DNA from 4 places in the Streptomyces sp. BR1 genome. Region 1 is predicted to be linked to each of the others. Evidence: riboswitches for the same ligand, from Rfam matches in the RefSeq annotation. Region 1 holds a riboswitch; each other region holds the start of a gene.
What was found. Region 1 has a riboswitch for cobalamin ahead of ACT1U9_RS09740 (ribonucleoside-diphosphate reductase subunit alpha). Riboswitches for the same ligand answer to the same signal wherever they lie in the genome.
Positions count from the first base shown of each region.

Region 2: another riboswitch for cobalamin. It lies ahead of metE (5-methyltetrahydropteroyltriglutamate--homocysteine S-methyltransferase); the one in region 1 lies ahead of ACT1U9_RS09740 (ribonucleoside-diphosphate reductase subunit alpha).
Region 3: another riboswitch for cobalamin. It lies ahead of ACT1U9_RS24470 (cobalamin biosynthesis protein); the one in region 1 lies ahead of ACT1U9_RS09740 (ribonucleoside-diphosphate reductase subunit alpha).
Region 4: another riboswitch for cobalamin. It lies ahead of ACT1U9_RS00720 (HoxN/HupN/NixA family nickel/cobalt transporter); the one in region 1 lies ahead of ACT1U9_RS09740 (ribonucleoside-diphosphate reductase subunit alpha).

Region 1 is NZ_CM126252.1:2,320,873-2,325,251, reverse strand. It holds gene ACT1U9_RS09740 (ribonucleoside-diphosphate reductase subunit alpha) at 1-1,913, opposite strand, end outside; cobalamin riboswitch at 2,041-2,165, opposite strand; gene mctP (monocarboxylate uptake permease MctP) at 2,347-3,978, opposite strand; gene ACT1U9_RS09730 (DUF3311 domain-containing protein) at 3,975-4,232, opposite strand.
Region 2 is NZ_CM126252.1:1,533,452-1,537,830, forward strand. It holds gene ACT1U9_RS06285 (VOC family protein) at 1-172, shown strand, start outside; gene metE (5-methyltetrahydropteroyltriglutamate--homocysteine S-methyltransferase) at 229-2,547, opposite strand; cobalamin riboswitch at 2,718-2,915, opposite strand; gene ACT1U9_RS06295 (molybdopterin-dependent oxidoreductase) at 3,180-4,379, shown strand, end outside.
Region 3 is NZ_CM126252.1:5,614,774-5,619,152, reverse strand. It holds gene ACT1U9_RS24490 (alpha/beta hydrolase) at 1-118, opposite strand, end outside; gene ACT1U9_RS24485 (class II aldolase/adducin family protein) at 213-872, opposite strand; gene ACT1U9_RS24480 (inorganic phosphate transporter) at 1,082-2,353, shown strand; gene ACT1U9_RS24475 (hypothetical protein) at 2,383-2,607, shown strand; cobalamin riboswitch at 2,711-2,908, shown strand; gene ACT1U9_RS24470 (cobalamin biosynthesis protein) at 2,965-3,894, shown strand; gene ACT1U9_RS24465 (cobyric acid synthase) at 3,891-4,379, shown strand, end outside.
Region 4 is NZ_CM126252.1:162,235-166,613, forward strand. It holds gene ACT1U9_RS00710 (helix-turn-helix transcriptional regulator) at 1-113, opposite strand, end outside; gene ACT1U9_RS00715 (NAD(P)H-binding protein) at 230-1,069, shown strand; gene ACT1U9_RS00720 (HoxN/HupN/NixA family nickel/cobalt transporter) at 1,062-2,222, opposite strand; cobalamin riboswitch at 2,220-2,425, opposite strand; gene ACT1U9_RS00725 (TetR/AcrR family transcriptional regulator) at 2,904-3,665, shown strand; gene ACT1U9_RS00730 (hypothetical protein) at 3,797-4,379, shown strand, end outside.

The DNA of each region.
Region 1 (4,379 bases):
GTCTCGCGCTTGAAGAGGTTGGAGACCTGCGGCTCGATGCACTCGTACACGCCCGCGATGGACGCGATGGTCGCGGTCGGGGCGATCGCGAGCAGCAGCGAGTTGCGCATGCCCACGGCGGCGATCCGCTCGCGCAGGGCCGCCCAGCGCTCGGGCCAGTTCAGCTCGACGTCGTAGTGGTCGGGGTGCAGGACGCCGCGGGCCGTGCGGGTCTTGTCCCAGGCCGGGAGTGGGCCGGAGCGCTCGGCGAGGTCGCAGGACGCCTCGTACGCGGTGAGCATGATGCGCTCGGCGAGCCTGGTGGAGAGGGCCTTCGCCTCGGGGGAGTCGAAGGGCAGGCGCAGCTTGAAGAAGACGTCCTGCAGACCCATCGCGCCCAGGCCCACCGGACGCCACTTGGCGTTGGAGCGGCCGGCCTGCTCGGTCGGGTAGAAGTTGATGTCGACGACGCGGTCGAGGAACGTCACGGCGGTGCGGACGGTCTCGTCCAGGCGCTCCCAGTCGATCTCGCCGGAGGCCAGCACGAACGCGCCGAGGTTGACCGAGCCGAGGTTGCAGACCGCCGTCTCGCCGTCGTCGGTGACCTCCAGGATCTCCGTGCAGAGATTCGAGGAGTGGACGGTGTGACCGGGCTCCGCCGTCTGGTTGGCGGTGCGGTTGGAGGCGTCCTTGAAGGTCATCCAGCCGTTGCCGGTCTGCGCGAGCGTGCGCATCATCCGGCCGTACAGGTCCCGGGCCGGGATGGTCTTCTGCGCCAGACCGGCGGCCTCCGCCTTGCGGTACGCGGCGTCGAACTCGTCGCCCCACAGGTCGACCAGCTCCGGCACGTCGGCCGGCGAGAACAGCGACCAGGTGCCGTCCGTGTCCACGCGGCGCATGAACTCGTCCGGGATCCAGTGCGCCAGGTTCAGGTTGTGCGTACGCCGGGCGTCCTCACCGGTGTTGTCGCGCAGCTCCAGGAACTCCTCGATGTCGGAGTGCCAGGTCTCCAGGTACACCGCGGCCGCGCCCTTGCGCCGCCCGCCCTGGTTGACCGCCGCCACCGACGCGTCCAGCGTCTTCAGGAACGGGACGATGCCGTTGGAGTGGCCGTTGGTGCCCCGGATGAGCGAACCGCGCGAGCGGATACGGGAGTACGACAGGCCGATGCCGCCCGCGTGCTTCGACAGGCGCGCCACCTGGTGGTAGCGGTCGTAGATCGAGTCCAGCTCGTCGAGCGGCGAGTCGAGCAGGTAGCAGCTCGACATCTGCGGGTGGCGGGTGCCGGAGTTGAAGAGCGTGGGGGAGGACGGCAGGTAGTCCAGGCGGCTCATCAGGCCGTACAGCGCGGCGACCTGGTCCAGTGCGCGCACCGAGTCGTCCTCCGCCAGGCCCGAGGCCACCCGGAGCATGAAGTGCTGCGGGGTCTCGATGACCTTGCGGGTGATGGGGTGGCGCAGCAGGTAGCGGGAGTAGAGGGTGCGCAGGCCGAAGTAGCCGAAGCGGTCGTCGGCGCCTTCCGCCAGCGACGCCTCGACCAGCGCGTCCAGGCGGGCGCGGTGCAGCCGTACGAAGTCGGCGGTGCGGTCCGCGATCAGGCCCTCGCGGTGGCCGACCTCGACCGACTCGGAGAACGACACCGAGCCCTGGGTCGCGGCCTCCTCGGCGATCGTGACCGTCAGCAGCCGGGCGGCGAGCCGGGAGTACGCCGGGTCCTCGGAGATGAGACCGGCGGCCGCCTCGGTGGCCAGCCCACGCAGCTCCGCCTCGTCCGAGCGCGCGTTGCGGCCGCGCAGCGCGGCGGCGGCGACACGGCCGGGGTCGGTGTCCGGCAGATCGGCGGTGAAGTCGGTCAGGATCCGCAGCAGGGCGGTCCCGGGGGCATCCGCCGGCTCTTCGATCGCTGAAGCGGGATCCGCTGGGGCGATGGTCACGTGGGGGCACTCCTCGCTCGGCACGGGGCCAAGCAGGGGTGCGGGCACACGACCACCCACGCAGGGGTATGCCGCGTCCACCAGCCCACTCCGCGAGGCCCGGACGTCTGGGCACCCTTGACCGGACGGCCAGGGCGCGCTGTCGGCAGGTCCTCGGACTGAACCAAGTACGCGAATGCGTACGAGTACACCGTTGCGGGACAGTTCCGGATTTCCACCGGATTCCCCTGCGGCGACAGCGAGGACGAGCATACATCTTGTGTCGGGCTTCGAGCCCACCCCCACATGTTGTGTCGTGGCGGCTTCGGAGGGTGTCCGAGTACCCAACTCCCGTAGCGGCGCGGGCATTCCCGCAGGACACAGCGACGGGCCGCCGGATCTCCCGGCGGCCCGTCGTCGGCCACGCGCGCGTGGCGCCGTGTTCAGTGGTGGTTCAGTGCGCGGCGCCCGCCGTCGCGGGCGGCAGTTCGGTCTGTACGCCCGGATCGCCCGCGTCCGCCGTGTAGTCCTCCGGGGACGTCTCGTCGACGCCGTCGGGGGCCTTCAGGGCCCGCAGGGCGACCGTCAGGACCACCGTCACCGCGACGTTCAGGACGAACGCGGTGAGGCCGATGTAGCCGATCTCACCGATGCCGGGGATCTCCTTGGAGCTGCCGCCGAAGTGCTTCTGGGTGGGGGAGGCGACCCCGTACGCGGCGAGCGTGCCGTACGCCATGCCGACGGCCCAGCCCGCGAGCAGCGCCCAGCGGTGGAACCAGCGGGTGAACAGACCGCCGACCAGCGCAGGGAACGTCTGCAGGATCCAGATGCCGCCGAGCAACTGGAAGTTGATCGCGACCGTCTTGTCCATCGTGAGGACGAAGACCAGCGCACCCACCTTCACCACGAGCGAGACCAGCTTGGAGACCTTGGCCTCCTGCGCGGGCGAGGCGTCCGGTTTGATGAAGTCCTTGTAGATGTTGCGGGTGAACAGGTTCGCCGCCGCGATCGACATGATCGCCGCGGGCACCAGCGCGCCGATGCCGATCGCCGCGAAGGCCACGCCCGCGAACCAGTCCGGGAACATGTCCTCGAAGAGCTGCGGGATCGCCAGCTGGCCGTTCTTGACCTTGACCCCGGCCGCGATCGCCATGAAGCCGAGCAGCGCGAGCAGGCCCAGCATCAGCGAGTACAGCGGCAGGATCGTGGTGTTGCGGCGGATGACGTTGCGGCTGCGCGAGGAGAGCGTCGCCGTGATCGAGTGCGGGTACATGAAGAGCGCGAGCGCCGAGCCGAGCGCGAGCGTGGCGTACGTCCACTGGCTCTTGTCGCCGGGCACCAGCGCGCCCGTGGGCTTGCCTGCCGCGTTCGGGGTGTCGAACTTGTGGCGGGCGGCGGCGAAGATGTCGTGGAAGCCGCCCAGTTTGATCGGGATGTAGATGATCGCCACCAGGATGACGATGTAGATCAGGGCGTCCTTCACGAACGCGATCAGCGCGGGCGCGCGCAGACCCGAGGAGTACGTGTACGCCGCGAGCACCGCGAACGCGATCAGCAGCGGCAGGTCCTTGAGGAACCAGTTGCCGGACCCGCCGACGCCCATCACGTCGAGCACCGCCTGGATGCCGACCAGCTGGAGCGCGATGTACGGCATCGTGGCGAGGATGCCGGTGATGGCGACCGCGAGCGAGAGGCCCTTGGAGCCGAAGCGGCCGCGCACGAAGTCCGAGGTCGTCACATAGCCGTGCTTGTGTGAGACCGACCAGAGCCGGGGCAGGAACGTGAAGATCAGCGGATAGACGAGGATCGTGTACGGCACGGCGAAGAACCCGGCCGCGCCCGCCGCGTACACCGCCGCCGGGACCGCCACGAACGTATAGGCCGTGTACAGGTCGCCGCCGAGCAGGAACCAGGTGACCCAGGTGCCGAACGAGCGCCCGCCCAGGCCCCATTCGTCCAGGCTCTGCTCGTTCTCGGCCTTGCGCCAGCGCGCGGCCATGAAGCCGATGACCGTGACGGCCAGGAAGAAGAAGATGAAGACGCCGAGCGCGACGCCGTTGACGCCGCCTTCTGCTGCGAGAGTCACTTCGACGCACCTTCCTTGCGGGTGGTGCGCTGGTCGTGCTGCCACAGCTTGTACGCGAGCATGGTGAGCGCGGTCGAGATCAGCACCCACAGCATCTGGTACCAGTAGAAGAACGGGATTCCGATGAAGGCCGGGTCGGCCTTCGCGTACGAACCGACCCAGAGCATCGCCACGAAGGGCGCGATCAGGCAGAAGGCGATGACCACGCGCACGGGCGTGATCAGCGGTCTGCTCTCCTGTGTGGACTGCGGCATATGGTGGCTCCCGTCCCCTCGCTGCTCACCTGTGCAATGCGCAGGCAATCTAGGGGACGGAATCCCGCCCCGGGAACCCCTGTACCGGATACCGGACGCGAGGTCGGGGCCGAGCCGCCGGACATGTCGGTCGTTGCGCCGCTTCGA
Region 2 (4,379 bases), 790 kb from region 1:
CTGCGACACAGCCGTCGAAAAAGCGACCAAGCGGGGCGGCATCCTGCGGTTCGGGCCGATGGACACACCGTTCGGCCGGTTCGCGGCGCTCACCGACTCGCAGGGCGCGGCCTTCTCGGTGATCGACATGTCGACGACACAGGGCGACATGCCGAAGATGGCCGACGTGTAGCGAGCTCGTATCCGTTGAGGGCCTTCACGCGTGCGTGAAGGCCCTCAACGGCCGATTCACCTACCCGCCGTCTCCGCCCTCACCGTGCGGGCGGCCGCGACCAGGTTCTCCAGGGACCGCCGGGTCTCGGCCCAGCCGCGGGTCTTGAGCCCGCAGTCCGGGTTGACCCAGAGCCGGTCGGCCGGGACGGCCTCAAGTCCCTTGCGCAGCAGGGCGGCCGCCTCCTCCGCACTCGGTACGCGCGGCGAGTGGATGTCGTAGACACCGGGGCCCACCTCGCGCGGATAGCCCGCGGCCGCGAGTTCGTCAGCGACGCGCATATGGGAGCGGGCCGCCTCCAGGCTGATGACATCCGCGTCGAGGTCGTCGATGGCGCGCAGGATGTCGCCGAACTCGGCGTAGCACATGTGCGTGTGGATCTGGGTGTCCGGACGTACGCCCGCGGTGGTCAGGCGGAACGATTCTGTCGCCCAGGCGAGATAGGCCGCGTGGTCGGCGGCGCGCAGTGGCAGCGTCTCGCGCAGGGCGGGCTCGTCGACCTGGATGACCGAAGTCCCGGACCGTTCAAGGTCGTTCACCTCGTCGCGCAGGGCGAGCGCGACCTGGCGGGCGGTGTCGGCGAGCGGCTGGTCGTCGCGGACGAACGACCAGGCCAGCATGGTGACCGGCCCGGTGAGCATGCCCTTGACCGGACGGCTGGTGAGCGACTGGGCGTACTCGGTCCAGCGCACCGTCATCGGGTGCGGCCGGGAGATGTCGCCGGCCAGGACCGGCGGGCGGACATAGCGCGTGCCGTACGACTGGACCCAGCCGTGCTGGGTGGCGAGGTAGCCGGTCAGCTGCTCGGCGAAGTACTGCACCATGTCGTTGCGTTCGGCCTCGCCGTGGACCAGGACGTCGAGGCCGGCCTTCTCCTGGAAGGCGACGACCTCGCGGATCTCGCCCCTGATGCGCTCCTCGTAGCCGTCGGTGTCGATGCGTCCGGCGCGCAGATCGGCGCGCGCGGTGCGGACCTCGGCGGTCTGCGGGAACGAGCCGATGGTGGTCGTGGGCAGTACGGGTAGGCCGAGGCGGGCGCGCTGGGCCGAGGTCCGCTCACCGTACGGCTGGGAGCGGCGGGCGTCCGCCTCGGTGACAGCGGCGCTACGCGCGCGTACCGCCGGGTCGCGGGTGAGGGCGGACCCGGCGCGGGAGGCCAGATCGGCCCGGTTGGCGGCGAGTTCGGCCGCGATGATGTCGGGGCCCTGGGCGAGGCCCCGGGCGAGGGTGACGATCTCGGCCGACTTCTGGCGGGCGAACGCCAGCCAGCGGGTGATCTGCGGATCGATGTCACGTTCCGCCGTCGCGTCGAGCGGGACGTGCAGCAGCGAGCAGGAGGCCGCGACGTCGACGCGGTCGGCGAGGCCAAGGAGTGTACCGAGGGTGGCCAGCGACTTCTCGTAGTCGTTGATCCAGATGTTGCGGCCGTTGACGACGCCCGCGACCAGGCGCTTGCCGGGCAGTCCGCCGACGGCCGCGAGGCCGTCCAGGTTGGCGGCGGCCGGTCCCGTGAAGTCCAGGCCGAGGCCGTCCACGGGCGCCTTGGCGAGGACGGGCAGGGCGTCGCCGAGCTGGTCGAAGTAGGACGCGACAAGCAGCTTGGGGCGGTCCGTGAGGCTCCCGAGCGTCTCGTACGCGCGCGTGGCGGCGGCCAGTTCGGCCGGGGTGCGGTCCTGGACGAGGGCGGGCTCGTCGAGCTGGACCCACTCGGCGCCCGCCGCCCGCAGATCTGCGAGCACTTCGGCGTAGACGGGCAGCAGCCGCTCCAGCAGGGTCAGCGGCTCGAAGTCCGGGGCGACCGAGGGGGCGGGCTTGGCGAGCAGCAGATAGGTGACCGGGCCGACCAGGACGGGCCGGGCGGCGACGCCGAGCGCGAGCGCCTCGGTGAGCTCGGCGACCTGCTTGGCGGAGTCGGCGCCGAAGGCGGTGTCGGGGCCGAGTTCGGGCACCAGGTAGTGGTAGTTCGTGTCGAACCACTTGGTCATCTCCAGCGGCGCCACGTCCTGGGTGCCGCGTGCCATGGCGAAGTAGCCGTCCAGCGCGTCGGCTTCGACGGCGGCGCGGTGGCGGGCGGGGATCGCGCCGATCATCACGCTGGTGTCGAGGACGTGGTCGTAGTACGAGAAGTCGCCGGTGGGGACCTCGTGGATGCCCGTGTCGGCGAGTTGGAGCCAGGTGGCGCGGCGCAGCTCGCGGGAGGTGTCCCGCAGCTCCTCGGCGCTGACGCGGCCCTTCCAGTAGCCCTCGACGGCCTTCTTCAGTTCACGGTGCCGGCCCTGGCGCGGGTAGCCGTACACGGTGGCCCGTGCTGCCGCGGCTGCGGACTTGGTGGTCACGGATCTCTCCTTCGCGAGAATGTCCCGGAACGACCCCGGCACGGGTCGCGGACGCGAAGGGATGACGGACGGGGCCACGCGCGCGAGCTGCCGCGCCGATACGCCCGCCGTACACGCCGACCCGCCCACGAGGTCACCGGGATCTCCGCGCGCGTGGGTCCGCGCGCGGGCAGCGGGCAGGTCTTCGGACTCGCGGGCACGTACACCGGTCTCCCGGCGGACTCCTAGTGGCCGTCGCTTCCCGGACCCGGTCGGGTCCAGTGCGTATGACGGCGGTCGTTCCCGCTCACCGCTGCGGGGCAGTCCCGGATTCCCACCGGGTTCCCTCTTGCGACGCGCCTGCCTGGCGGACAGGTGCGAACCAGCTGCGTGAGCCACCCTACAGAGTGCGTCGGACAATCGCGCTCAGTAATAAATCGGGCCACCCATGGCCTGTTTCAGCCCCCTTTTACGTCCCCGTTCGGGCCCGCCCACGCGCGCGTTGCCGCAGTCGAACACTCATGCTCACATCCTCGGGTCGCGGTTAGTGTGGCTCGCGTAACCACGCACGATCTCCGCGCGTGACATCGACGTAACGGGCATTTCGTACGGTCGGAACACAAGGATCCGGCCGGGACGAGAGGGGACCCCCGTTGACCGCACAGGACTCGCGGACCGGCACCGAGCAGGTCCGCACGGTCTGCTCGTACTGCGGTGTGGGCTGCGGGATGGTCCTCGACATCGGTGCGGGCCCCGACGGGCGGCGCACCGTGCTCAAGGCGTCCGGCGACAAGACCCACCCCGCCAATTCCGGCCGCCTGTGCACCAAGGGCGCGACCACCGCCGACATGCTGGCCGCACCAGGGCGGCTCACCACCGCGCTCGTGCGGGGCGAGCGCGGGGACGGGCCCGTCGCCGCCCCGGTGGACGGTGCGATCACCGCCACCGCACACCGCCTGCGGTCCATCGTCGACGAGCACGGGCCGGACGCCGTCGCGCTGTATGTTTCCGGCCAGATGAGCCTCGAGGCGCAGTACCTGGCGAACAAGCTGGCCAAGGGGTTCATCGGGACCAACCAGATCGAGTCCAACTCCCGGCTGTGCATGGCCAGTGCGGGCAGCGGCTACAAGCTGTCGCTCGGAGCGGACGGCCCGCCCGGCTCGTACGAGGACTTCGACACGGCGGACGTGTTCCTCGTCATCGGCTCCAACATGGCCGACTGCCACCCCATCCTCTTTCTGAGGATGATGGAGCGGGTCAAGGCGGGCGCGAAGCTGATCGTCGTCGACCCCCGGCGGACCGCGACCGCCGCCAAGGCCGACCTGTTCCTCCAGATCGAGCCGGGAGCCGATCTCGCGCTGCTCAACGGGCTGCTGCACCTGCTCCACGAGAACGGGGACACCGACCCCGCCTTCATCGCCGGGCACACCGAGGGCTGGGAGGCGATGGAGGAGTTCCTGGCCGACTACGCGCCCGCCACGGTCGCCGGGATCACCGGGATCACCGAGGACGACATCCGTACGGCGGCGCGGTGGATCGGGGCGGCCGGGGAGTGGATGAGCTGCTGGACGATGGGGCTCAACCAGTCCACCCATGGCACCTGGAACACCAACGCCCTGGTCAATCTGCATCTGGCGACCGGCGCGATCTGCCGCCCGGGCAGCGGACCGTTCTCGCTCACCGGCCAGCCGAACGCGATGGGCGGCCGCGAGATGGGCTACATGGGCCCCGGGCTGCCCGGACAGCGCTCGGTCCTCGTGGACGCGGACCGGGCGTTCACCGAGGAGCTGTGGGAGCTGCCCGCGGGCACACTGCGCACCGACGGGGCGGGGCTCGGCACCATCGAGATGTTC
Region 3 (4,379 bases), 3.3 Mb from region 1:
GCGGGCGTGGCGGCGCCTTGAGGGCCGCGTCGCTCGCGTACCGTCCGGCGGCCACCGCGGCCGCGCCGACGCCGATGAGTGTGGTGACGGCCGCTGCCGTCGCTGTAGCCGGGCGCACCGTTCCAGTGTCGGCAGCCCCTGGCCGTACGGCCAGTGGGCGAGGGCCTACCGGGGCACGCCCGCGTCCCCGCCCATCCCGCGCGGCCCGCCCGTCACCGCTGCCCGTACCCCCGGAACTGCTCGGCGGCCCGCTCCAGGTCGGCGTCGGAGAGCAGGGACGGGGTGCGGCCGGGCACGGAGGACGCGGCGAGCCACAGCCGGCACATCCACTCCAGCTGCGCGGTCCGGTCGTACGCCTGGGAAAGGGTCGTTCCGTACGTCATGGTTCCGTGGTTCTGGAGGAGGCATCCGGTGCGGCCCTCCAGTGCGCCCAGCATGTTCTCGGCCAGTTCCTCGGTCCCGTACAGCGCGTAGGGCGCGACCCGGACCGGGCCGCCGAGCGTGGCGGTCATGTAGTGGACCGGCGGGAGCTCGGTGACCAGGGTGGAGACGGCGGTGGCGTGCACGGCGTGGGTGTGCACGACGGCCCGGGCGTCGGTGGCGCGGTAGACGGCGAGGTGCATGGGGAGCTCGCTGGTCGGCCTCAGCGTGCCGATGACCTGGCGGCCCGAGAGGTCGACGGCGACGGTGTCGTCCGGGCCGAGCCGGTCGTAAGGGACCCCGGTGGGGGTGACGAGGACCAGGTCCCCGACCCGTACGGAGACATTGCCCGAGGTGCCGACGACCAGCCCTTCCGCGGCGGTCCGCCGCGCGGTGGCGGTCAGTTCGGCCCAGGCGGCGGCGGTCGGTTCGTGGTGGTCCGGCTCTCCCATGAACGCGATCCTCGCAGCTCCCGGAGGGCGCGCCGGGGAGTGAGCAGAATCTCTTCTATGGGCCGTTTCGCCTGTTCACCGGGTTTGTCAGGGCCTGCCCCCAGCAAAAACCGGTCAGAGACACCACTAAGCCCGCCCCAGTTCACCTTCCGTTCATCCAGGTTACTTACGTTCGTCCAGCCACTGACGTCGAACGATTGCCTGGGTAAATGGAACACATCACGCTGCTGCTCGCCATTGTGGTCGTGACAGCTCTAGTGTTCGATTTCACGAACGGTTTCCATGACACCGCCAACGCGATGGCCACGACCATCTCGACCGGCGCCCTGAAGCCCAAAGCCGCCGTGGCCATGTCCGCGGCGCTCAACCTGGTCGGCGCGTTCCTGTCGGTGGAGGTCGCCAAGACGATCTCCGGCGGGATCATCAACGAAAAGGGCATCAGAACCGAGGTGATCTTCGCGGCGCTCGTCGGCGCCATCCTCTGGAACCTGGTGACCTGGCTGCTCGGCCTGCCGTCCAGCTCCTCGCACGCCCTGTTCGGCGGTCTGATCGGCGCGGCCGTGATGTCGGCCGGCTGGTCCTCGGTCAACGGCTCCACCGTCGTCACCAAGGTGCTGCTCCCGGCCGTCGCCGCCCCGATCGTCGCGGGCTTCGCCTCGATGCTGGCGACGCGCCTGACGTACCGGATCAACCGGAACACCGACGAGAAGGCCACCGCCAAGGGCTACCGGGCGGGCCAGATCGCCTCCGCCGGTCTCGTCTCGCTCGCCCACGGCACCAACGACGCGCAGAAGACCATGGGCATCATCACGCTCGCCCTGGTCACCGGCGGTGTGCTGCACCCGGGCGCCAACCCCCCGATGTGGGTCATCGTCTCGGCCGGCATGGCCATCGCCATGGGCACCTACCTCGGCGGCTGGCGCATCATCCGCACCATGGGCAAGGGCCTGACCGAGCTCGCGCCGCCGCAGGGCTTCGCCGCCCAGTCCGGTGCCGCCACCGTCATCCTGGCCTCCTCGCACCTCGGCTTCTCGCTCTCCACCACCCAGGTCTGCTCCGGCTCCGTCATGGGCGCCGGCCTCGGCCGCAAGGGCGGTGTGGTCCGCTGGTCCACCGCGACCCGGATGTTCGTCGCGTGGGGCCTGACCCTGCCGGCCGCGGGTCTGGTCGGCGCCGGCGCCGAATTCCTGACCGGCCAGGGCACCTGGGGCATTGTCCTGGTGGCGATCCTGCTGGTCGCGGGCTCCGGCTTCATCTGGAAGCTGTCGCGCCGCGAGCCGGTCTCCCACACCGACGTCACCAACGCCCCGGCCGACGCCGTGACCGAGACCCCGGCCGAGCCCGCGGGTGTCGTCACCACCGCGATCGCCGCGGTCACCCCGCCCCCGACCGTCGCCGCCGTGGCCGCCGATCTGACGGCCACCATCCCGGCCCCGGCCCCGGTGGCCCCCGCCGACCCGGCCCGCCCGGCCGCCGTCTGACCCGGCCGCGCACCCTCTAAGGAATCGTCATGCACATCGACTGGGCAGCTCTCGGCACCGTCTTCGGTGTCAGCCTCATCGTCACCGTCGGCCTGGTGGGCCTGTTCACCGTCGGGATCGTCGGCCTCAGCAAGCAGCAGTCGGCCGCGTCCGGCAAGGGCAACGTCGCCCTGGCCCGCACCACCGCGTACGCCTGCTTCGCGCTCTGCGCGGCGGCCGTCGCGTACGGCATCAACCTGATCGTCGCCAAGTAACAGCGACTGTCCACGCGTCTCCAGAACCGCCCTCCGGTCTCCCCGGAGGGCGGTTCTCTGTGTGCCTCGGCACACTCTCCCGTCGCAGGTCAGCAGCGAGTTGACGGGCGTTCGCGGGCGTGGTGGACTGCCCGAGCCATTTACGGCGGCAGAAGAGGAAGCCGGTGCGAATCCGGCGCGGTCCCGCCACTGTCATCGGGGAATGAACCCCTGTGAGCCAGGAACTCTCACCGCCGGTCGACGTCGTACCAGGGCGCGGACACCCTGAGTGAGGACATACCGCCATGCGCGCCTGCCTGTTGCCGGCACCCCCCAGAAGTACCGGAGCTCTCCGCGGCGTTGCGGCGGGCTGATCCGATGCGTGCCGATCGCACCTTCGCGTACGGCGCCACCGCCGGGCTCCTCGGCGACCTGCTCCTCGGCGATCCCCGCCGGGGGCATCCGGTCGCCGCGTTCGGCCGCGCCGCGGCCGCCGTCGAGCGCGCGCTGTGGCGCGACCACCGGGGCTGGGGCGCACTGCACACCGCCGTGTGCGCCGGAGGCGCCGCGAGCGCCGCGCTGCTCGCCACGCGCGCGCTGCGCGACCGCCCCGCCGCGTCCGTCGCCCTGACCGCCGCCGCCACCTGGGCCGTCGTCGGCGGCACTTCGCTGGGCCGCGAGGCCCGCGCGATCGGCGCCGCCCTTGAGGCCGGGGACGTCGAGGCCGCCCGCGCGCGGCTGCCGCATCTGTGCGGGCGCGACCCGCAGTCCCTGGACGCGCCCGGCATCGCGCGCGCGGTCGTCGAGTCCGTCGCCGAGAACACCTCCGACGCCGTGGTGGGCGCGCTGGTGTGGGGCGCGCTCGCGGGCGTGCCCGGCCTGGTCGCGTTCCGGGCCGTCAACACCCTGGACGCGATGGTCGGTCACCGTTCGCCGCGCCATCTGCGGTACGGGTGGGCCTCGGCACGCCTGGACGACGTGGCGGGCTGGCCGGGCGCCCGGCTCACCGCCGCGCTCGCCGTGGCCGCCGGGGGCGCGCCGGGAGCCGCCGCGCGCGCGTGGCGGTCCGACGCGGCCAAGCATCCGAGCCCCAACGCCGGCCCCGTCGAGGCGTCGTTCGCGGGCGCGTTGGGCGTACGTCTTGGCGGCACCCTCTCGTACGGCGGCCGGGTCGAGCACCGTCCTGTGCTCAACAACGGCGGGCGCGCGGTGGAAGTTCCCGACATCGAGCGGGCGGTGCGGCTGTCGCGGCGGGTGGGCTGGCTGGCGCTCGGCGTGGCGATCGCGGTGAGGAAGGTACGGACATGAGTGGCGGACTGCTGGTCGCGGGCACCACCTCCGACGCCGGGAAGAGCGTCGTCACCGCCGGGATCTGCCGGTGGCTGGTGCGCCGGGGCGTCAAGGTCGCGCCCTTCAAGGGACAGAACATGTCCCTCAACTCCTTCGTCACCCGCGAGGGCGCCGAGATCGGGCGCGCCCAGGCCATGCAGGCCCAGGCCGCGCGCGTGGAGCCGTCGGCGCTGATGAACCCCGTGCTGCTCAAGCCGGGGAGCGACCGGTCGAGCCAGGTCGTACTGATGGGCAAGCCGGTCGGCGAACTGAGCGCCCGCGGCTACCACGGCGGGCGCCAGGAAGCGCTTCTCGGGACCGTCGTGGACTGTCTGGAGCGGCTGCGGGGCACATATGACGCCGTGATCTGCGAGGGGGCGGGCAGTCCGGCCGAGATCAACCTGCGGCGCACCGACATCGTCAACATGGGCATCGCGCGCGCCGCGAAGCTCCCGGTGGTCGTG
Region 4 (4,379 bases), 2.2 Mb from region 1:
TCGCGGCGCGCGGTGCGTTCGGACACCTCCAGCTCCGCCGCCACCTCGCGCGCGGTCACGCGCCTGCGGGTCTGCAGGAACAGCAGGGTCGCCACCAGACGATCGGCTCTCATACCGATCATTCTCGTTGGGAAACTGGCCAGGAGATGGCCAGTTCGGCTTCCAGGATGAGTACAGATCGAGCGCGGCGGAACGAAAGCCGCGCCACACCGACCATCTTGGAGAAATCATGATCGTGGTGACCGGAGCCACCGGAAATGTCGGACGGCATCTCGTCCACACCCTCGCCGCAGCGGGTGAGTGGGTCACGGCGCTCTCCCGTCGGGTGCCGACCGGGAACGTGCCGGGCAACGTCGAGTTCCAGCAGGCCGATCCGGCCCGGCCCGACAGCCTCAAGCGCGTCCTCGACGGGGCCGCCGCGCTGTATCTGCTGGTCCCCGGTGACGGCGAGGGCCTCGATCCGTACGCGATCCTCGACACGGCGCGGGCAGCCGGGGTCCGGCGGGTCGTCCTCCAGTCCTCGCAGGCCACCGCGACCCGGCCGGACTCCCCCGCGCACGCCCGGCTGCGCGCCTTCGAGGACGCCGTACGGGAGTCGGGCCTCGGCTGGACGGTCCTGCGGCCCAGCGGGTTCGCCTCCAACGCCTATATGTGGGCGGCCTCGGTCCGCTCGGACCGGCTGGTCACCGCGCCCTTCGGCGAGGTCGGCCTGCCCGTGATCGATCCGGCCGACATCGCCGCCGTCGCCGCCGCGGCCCTGCGCGACGGGAGCCACGCGGGCCGGACGTACGAACTCACCGGACCGGCCCCGGTCTCGCCGCGCGAGCAGGCGACGGCGATCGGTGATGCGCTGGGGACGCCGGTGCGGTTCGTCGAGCAGAGCCGGTCCGAGGCGCGGGAGTTGATGCTGCGCTTCATGCCGGAGCCCGCGGTCGAGGGCACGCTCGGCATCCTCGGCGAACCCACGCCCGAGGAGCGGCGGGTGAGCCCGGCCGTGGAGCGGATACTCGGCCGGGCACCGCGTACGTTCGCCGCGTGGGCGGCGGACAACGTCGTGGCCTTCAGATGACGTCCGCGGGTGCGGCCGTGTCCGGGCTGCCCTGACCGGGCACCTCGGCCGCGGCGGCCCGCACCGCCCAGCGCTGCTCGACCCTGGCCAGCCGCCAGTACGCCAGGGCGGCGGCCCACACCGCGACGAAGAGGCCGACGATGATGAACCCGACGTTGTCCAGGTTGAGTCCGGCGACCCACCCGGTGAGCCCGTCGCTCAGGTCGAGCTTGTCGTGCAGCACGCCCACCAGCTCGATCGTGCCGATCAGGAAGGCCACCGCGATCGAGAGCCCGGTGATGGTGAGGTTGTAGAAGACCTTGCGGACCGGGTTGGAGAATGCCCACTGGTAGGCGAAGTTCATGAACGTACCGTCGATGGTGTCGAACAGGCTCATGCCCGCCGCGAACAGCAGCGGCAGGCACAGGACGGCGTACCAGGGCAGTCCGGCCGCCGCGCCGGAGCCCGCCATGACCATCAGGGTGACCTCGGTGGCGGTGTCGAAGCCGAGCCCGAAGAGGAAGCCCAGCGGGTACATCTGGCCGGGGCGGGTGATCGACTTGGTGAACCGCCCCAGGATGCGGTTCATGAACCCGCGTGAGTCCAGGTGCTGTTCGAGCTGCACTTCGTCGTACGTTCCCGCGCGCATCGCCCGGAAGACCCGCAGGATGCCGACGAGGGCGACGAGATTGAGCGCCGCGATGAGGTAGAGGAACGAGCCGGAGACGGTGGTTCCCACGACGCCCAGCGTCTGGTGGGTGCGCGAGTCGTCGTTCATCAGGGTGCCCGCCAGCTGCGCGCCCCCGGCGACCAGCGCGGCCATCACGACCACCACGCTGGAGTGCCCGAGCGCGAACCAGAAACCCACGGACACCGGCCGCTTGCCGTCGGCCATCAGTTTGCGGGTGGTGTTGTCGATCGCCGCGATGTGGTCGGCGTCGAAGGCATGGCGCATGCCGAGGGTGTACGCGGTGATGCCCAGGCCGAGGCCGAAGGTCTTCGAGCCGACCTCGTAGTGACGCGGCACCACCAGCAGGAAGAGGATCCCGAACGCGACGATGTGCAGGGCGGCTATCACCGCCAGCAGCCAGGCAGTTCGGACGGTGTCCTCACGCCGCCAGTGAAACGGAGTGGGCAGGGTCATTCGTTCACGCTCCAGCACCTCGTGGATCATTTGCGAGATGCCGTGGCCGGTCTCCTGGCTTACGGGTGTCGCACCGCCCCTGCCTTCCCAGCGCCCTCACGGGCACCAGTGGCACAACGGGACGGGCTACCAAAGGCGTTCATGGCCTGAACGCTGTGGGACCCGATCACAGTGGCGAGGGCCGCTCCGGTCTTGCACCGGTCTTCCCGAACACCACGGCCCGCCAACCGTAGGTGGGGGTCCGCCTGACCTGCAAGTCCACCCAAATGGAGGCACTTCTTCCGGCGCGGGTGACGATCCGATTGCAGAGCGCCCGCACCCCGTCCCCCCGGCGGCGGAAGGGCAGTTGGACCGGATATGAACGCTTCCCAAGAGGAGAGAGCCCGCGCCCACCCTGCCGAACTCGCGGGCGCCTACTGGCTGAACCCCCCGCCCTCGCACCCCCTCGCGTGCACACACTGCGAACAGCAGCGGGCAGATGATGCCCCCGAAGACCCACGCCGGTCCGTGCGGCAGCGCCGCCGGTCGGCTCACCGGTGACACGACCGGCGCACGGACGCCCCGCCTCCACGCCGGGGGCTCGGGGCTGCCCGGCGCGCGCCGGATTCCCCACTCCCCCGCCATACACTGTTCGCCCTGCGTACGCCGTTCGTGGCGGCGTACAACGTGCCGTCGAGCCGATACGCTGGGGCGAAAGAGAGAGGAGGCCGGATGCCGGCCGAAACCCAGCCGACGCGGACCATCCCCTCGGTGTGGACCCGCCCCCAGCGCCGCAAGCGTGAGCAGCCGTCGCTGAGCCGTGACCACATCGTGTCGGCCGCCCTCGAACTGCTCGACGCCGAGGGCATCGACGCGCTCAGCATGCGCAAGCTCGGCAGCCGCCTCAACGCGGGCGCCACCTCGCTCTACACCCATGTGGCCAACAAGGACGAGCTCATCGAGCTGGTCGTCGACGAGATCTACGGCGAGATCGAGGTCCCGGACACCACGGACAGCCCCGACGAGTGGCGCGCGGCCGCCACCCACTGCGCCCAGAGCCTGCGCTCCGCCTTCCACCGCCACCCGTGGATCGTGTCGGTGCTCGGCGAGGCGGGAGTGGCCGCGCTCGGACCCAACATGATGCGGATGTCCGAGGGCCTGCTCGGCGTGTTCGAGCGGGCCGGGTTCACCCTGGAGGCGGCGGACCGGGCCGTCAACGCCGTCGCCGCGTATGCCATCGGAGTGTCGACCACCGAGGCCGCCTGGCTCACCACGCTGGCCCGCAGCGGTATGAGCGAACAGGAGTGGGTGGCGGGTCTGTGGCCCGCCGCCGAACGGGCCGTCGAGCCCTACCCCCGGCTGCGCAGGCTGTACGCCCTCCAGCGCGAGCAGCAGGTGGGCAGCGCCCGCGACGACGGTTTCACCGACGGTCTCGACTGCGTCCTCGACGGCCTCGAAGCCCGGCTCGCCCGCGCGCGGGGCGCCGGCGGCTGACGAGGCGCTGTCGGCGGCGCCCCGATATGCCGGTCCGCCCCGCCGTGGTTACGCTGCGCACAGCGCGAGGGGCACGAGAAGGGGCCGACCGCATGGACGACCGGCAGCGGCCCGGCGGGCCGGACTGACCCATGGGCGACTGGTACCGGCGCGAGATCCTGGACCCGGGCAAGCAGCCACTGCTGTTCCTGCTGCTCGGCTTCCTCGGGGCGTTCCTCTTCATCCGGTTCAGCGTCCGGATGATCCGCGCCGAGGTCTCCTGGTGGCCCAAGAACGTCACGCCCGGCGGGCTCCATATCCACCATGTCGTCTTCGGCGTGGTCTTCATGATCATCGGTGGTCTCGGTCTCGCCTCGCCGATCGGCGGCGAGCGTCCATGGGCCGAGATCGAGGCCGCGCTCTTCGGCATCGGCACGGCGCTCGTACTCGACGAGTTCGCCCTGATCCTGCATCTGCGGGACGTCTACTGGTCCGAGGAGGGCAGGCTCTCCGTCGACACCGTGGTGCTCGGCGCGGCGGTCTGCGGACTGCTGCTGCTGGGAGCTGCACCGTTCGGCGTCAACGACGCGTCGGTCGACGGCGCTCCCGTCTCCGGCTGGACGTACGCGGTCGTGGTCGGCGTCAACTCGGCCTTCGCACTGGTCGCCCTGAGCAAGGGCAAGGCCTTCACCGGCCTGCTCGGCGTCCTGGTCCCGCTGTTCGCCGTGGTCGGTG